2 regions of the Colwellia sp. BRX9-1 genome follow, and region 1 is predicted to be linked to the other one. Evidence: predicted binding sites of a transcription regulator. Region 1 holds the regulator's gene; the other holds the start of a gene.
What was found. The regulator FNR, encoded in region 1, switches genes on or off when oxygen is low (the NO sensors DNR and NnrR bind a similar motif). The targets are predictions, from matches to a motif close to TTGATCTAGATCAA.
Positions count from the first base shown of each region.

Region 2: yegQ (tRNA 5-hydroxyuridine modification protein YegQ) is a predicted target of FNR. The motif match lies at 1,025-1,038, and genes of this name have one in related genera.

Region 1 is NZ_JACGVM010000006.1:187,367-189,791, reverse strand. It holds gene H4J76_RS08395 (heavy metal translocating P-type ATPase) at 1-36, shown strand, start outside; gene ccoS (cbb3-type cytochrome oxidase assembly protein CcoS) at 66-278, shown strand; gene H4J76_RS08385 (sulfite exporter TauE/SafE family protein) at 284-961, shown strand; gene fnr (fumarate/nitrate reduction transcriptional regulator Fnr) at 1,000-1,719, shown strand; gene uspE (universal stress protein UspE) at 1,869-2,425, shown strand, end outside.
Region 2 is NZ_JACGVM010000004.1:24,403-26,827, forward strand. It holds gene H4J76_RS05720 (HDOD domain-containing protein) at 6-848, opposite strand; gene yegQ (tRNA 5-hydroxyuridine modification protein YegQ) at 1,120-2,425, shown strand, end outside.

The sequences.
Region 1 (2,425 bases):
GTTATCACTAACTCGTTACGTTTATTAAAAAAGTAAACGCAAACTTATAATAGAGCATAAAGACCATGAGCATTATTTATATTTTGATCCCCATAGCGATAATCCTAACCTCTATCGCCATTTATTTATTTTTTTGGGCAGTAAAAACTGAACAATTTGATGATTTAGAGAAACAAGGTATGAGTATCTTGTTTGATGAAGATGAAAACACTACCACCAAAAAGTCCACTGAAACCCATAGCGAAAATACAGCTAAAAATGATACGGGTAGTAAATAACAGCCATGTTGAGTATAGATTATTTATCGGCATTCATCATCGGCTTGTTAGGTTCGGGACATTGTATCGGTATGTGCGGTGGTATAACAACGATGTTAACATCTGCTATATCACCGCAACAAAAAGGCAGCGATAAATTTAAGCTGGTCGGTGCATATAATGTTGGCCGAATTTTTTCTTATAGCTTAATTGGGGCAATCGTTGGATTTAGTAGTTCTATTGCAATAAAGAATATTGGCGTTCCATTAGGTTTTTTACGGTTATTTGCAGCGGTATTTTTAATTTTATTAGGCTTGTATTTAGGCCAATGGTTAATGTGGCTATCAAAAGTTGAAAAAATGGGTAAGTTCCTTTGGCGCTATCTATCCCCGTTAAGTAAAAGGTTTATTCCCATTAATAATGCTAAACAAGCGCTAGCATTAGGAGCAGTCTGGGGATGGTTACCTTGTGGTTTAGTCTACTCAACATTAACTTGGTCCTTAGCCAGTGGAAGTGCCCTCAGTGGCGCCCTAATTATGACCAGTTTTGGTTTAGGTACTTTACCAGCCTTGTTAAGTCTTTCACTTGGCTCTTTTGGTATAAAGTCGTTGGTAACAAACACGAAATTCAAGAAAATAATGGCGCTAATGATAATTTCATACGGAATATACAGTTTAATGTTTGCATATAAGCAATTGTTTTAATATGATCGATAAATTAGGGATAACTCATTTAGGTTAATATGTATAAAAAGCCATGTTCTACATCTCAACATATTCATTGTCAAAACTGTAGTATCAGCGAGCTGTGTTTACCTTTCTCTTTAAATGATAAAGAACTCGATACACTAGACAGCATTATTGACCGTAAACGCCCTATTCATAAAGGCGAACAAATTTTCCAAGATGGCGACAAAATGCAAGCTTTATACGCTATTCGCTCTGGAACATTCAAAACATTTACGGTTAATGAACAAGGTGAAGAACAAATTACCGGTTTTCATTTAGCGGGTGATTTATTAGGTTTTGATGCTATTGCTGAGTCAGAGCATCCTAGTTTTGCAAAAGCCTTAGAAACATCTATGGTCTGTGAGATACCTTACAATACTTTAGATTCATTATCGAATACGATGCCTAAGTTGAAAAAACAAATTCTTCGCATGATGAGTTCCGAAATCCGCTCAGATCAAGAAATGTTAACGCTACTTAACCGCAAAAATGCTGAACAACGCTTAGCAACTTTTATTTCAACCTTAGCCAGTCGCTATCATGCACGGGGTATGTCACTAACAGATTTTCGCCTAACGATGACGCGAAGTGACATTGGTAATTATATTGGTTTAACGGTTGAAACCATCAGTAGATTATTAAATCGTTTTCAAAAAAATGAATTAATCACAGTTGATGGAAAACTCATCACAATACTTAATATGGATAAACTTAACGAGTGTGCTTCACTGTAGTTTATCGCTTTTTTAAATAATTATAGATAAATGCTTAACATTAAAGATGTTAAGCATTTTTTTTATTGAAATATTATGATTTAAAGCAAATAATATCTATTAATTATGGTCTATTATTAATATTATTTAATAACTAGGGAGTAAATATTATGGATAAGTATAAAAAAATATTAGCCGTTATTGATCCAACCACTGAAAATCAAAAAGCGTTGAAACGTGCGATTGAATTAGCACGACATAGTGGCGGACAGATCACTGCATTTTTAACCATTTATGATTTATCTTATGAAATGACCACCATGCTTTCTGGCGACGAGCGAGAAGCAATGCGTCAATCGGTTATTAATGATCGTAAACTATGGTTAGACGAAAAGATTTCAGAAACTGATCACCAAGACATAACCATAGATACCTGTATTATTTGGCATAATCGCCCATTTGAAAAGATCATAAAAAAAGTACTGGCTGAAAACTTCGATATTGTCATCAAAGGCACCCATCAACATGACAAGCTAAAGTCGGTTATTTTTACGCCAACAGATTGGCATATATTAAGGAAATGTCCCTGCCCAGTATTACTGGTTAAAGACCATAGCTGGCCAAGCAATGGTAATTTACTTACCGCACTCAATATCGGTAGCGATGATGATGAGCACAAAGCGCTTAATAATAAGTTAACCCAAGAATCAATAGTGTTTTCTTCACT
Region 2 (2,425 bases), on a different contig from region 1:
TGTTATTAACTAAACATAGTTTTTACATCAGTAACCATCTGTTGAAATTTTTCACTTTTCATAAAGTCCACGTCAGGTAAAATACCTTTATTCACATAGCTTTTTAATAACACTTCACAGGTTGATACATTCTTGAAAATACCGTTGTGAATAGCACCTGCACGAATGAAGTCCAAATAATGGGTTTCAGAAGGTAATACCGTTAAATCACTCCAACTGGTTACTAAGGTGACAAATTCATCTGAGAATCCCCACGCTTTAGTCACTTCTCCACCAATATCCGCAGCTAACTTAGCAATAGCTTGCTGTAAAAAAGTCGGGTTAGCGAAAACATCAGGATGATTTTCAGCTTCAGTTAAAATGGGTAAAACACCTATATTATGAACCAGTGCCGCCAATGTTAAGGTGTCTAACGTTAATGATGTGTGTTTATGGTCTTGGATATAAAAAGTCATTAAACTGATGGCAACTGCGGCTACATCGACGGTTTTTTTCCATGACTTTTTCAAATACATTGAAACTATTTCATTTTTTGAAACAAATACTTGCTCTAACGCCATCGCTGTTGCGATACTTTTGATTTGGCGCAAACCAATGCGAGTTACAGCCTGGTTGACTGTTTCAACTTTAACAGAACGTCCTAAAATAACGCTATTCGCTACTTTCAACATACCCAAAGATAAAGCAGGGTCATGACCGATAATATCACTCATTTGTTTTAAGTTAATGTTTGGATCATCCGCCGCTTGGCGCACTTTCAGTGCTACTTCTGGCAAGGTTGGAAGTACAAGCGCATCTTGTTTAATTTTTTCTACTAAAATTGTATAAAGGGCATTTTCAGTTCCCATAGTCTCACCTTAATTATTATTATCATTTGTCAATTATCAATTGTATTACATTAAAAAGTAGCACAGTTTTTTGCTTATATTATTATTTTAGGTCAAATATTAGTAAATTTTTCAATACTGTATCTTTATTAGACAAATGCTCAAATATTTAAAATTCTAGTTTTTAATCACTTAATATGATTTTCATCAAAGAACCGCCTGATAAGCTGTTTACCTATGACAAACGATGTTTTTATAATACAGCTAATATAAATCATCTATGTTGTTCATTATGCTAAAACCTGAATTATTATCGCCTGCTGGAACCTTAAAAAATATGCGTTATGCTTTTGCTTACGGAGCTGATGCTGTGTACGCAGGGCAACCCCGTTACTCTTTACGGGTGAGAAATAATGAATTCAATTTAGAGAATCTTAAAATTGGTATTAATGAAGCTCATTCCCTAGGTAAAAAGTTTTACTTAGTCAATAATATTGCTGCACATAACAGTAAATTAACAACGTTTATTAAAGATATTACGCCCGTTATAGCAATGCAGCCCGATGCCCTGATCATGTCTGATCCCGGCCTTATCATGATGGTACGGGAAAAATTCCCTGATATGCCAATTCATCTATCTGTGCAAGCTAATGCGGTTAATTGGGCAACCGTAAAGTTTTGGTATCAACAAGGTGTTGAGCGCGTTATTTTATCACGTGAATTATCGCTTGATGAAATTGAAGAGATTCGTTTTCGATGCCCTGAAATGGAATTAGAAGTTTTTGTTCATGGTGCTTTATGCATGGCATATTCTGGTCGTTGCTTGTTGTCTGGTTACATTAATAAACGCGACCCAAATCAAGGAACATGTACAAATGCTTGTCGTTGGAAATATGATAGCCACCAAGCAAAAGAAAACGAAACCGGTGATATAATAGCGGTACAGCCAGACACTAAAGTAAAACCAGAACTATTTATCCCTGATTCAGCTAAAATCATTATTCCAGAGCAACAACCAATTGAGGATATTATTTTATTGCAAGAGCAAGGTCGACCCGGTGAATATATGCCAGCATTTGAAGATGAGCACGGTACTTATATAATGAATTCAAAGGATTTACGTGCCGTTGAACATGTAGAACGTTTAATAAAAATAGGCGTGCATTCATTAAAAATTGAAGGTCGAACTAAATCATTTTATTACTGTGCTCGAACAGCACAAATTTATGGCCAAGCTATTTCTGATGCTTTAAGTAATAAACCTTTTAATCAAAATTTAAATACCGATTTAGAACATCTTGCTCACCGAGGTTATACCCAAGGTTTCTTAAAACGTCACCGCCATAGTGACACACAAAATTCTGATTACGGTTATTCAAAAAGTGATACTCAGCAATTTGTTGGTGAAATATTAGGCCGCAACGAAATAACAGGTTTAGTAGAAATAGAAGTAAAAAATAAATTTCTAGTCGGTGACCGTTTAGAGTTAATGACACCGCTAGGTAATACATCTTTTGTTTTATCTCATATGGAGAACGCCAAAGGTGAAGTTATTATTGACGCAAAAGGGTCCGGTCATAAAGTATCAATTTCGTTAG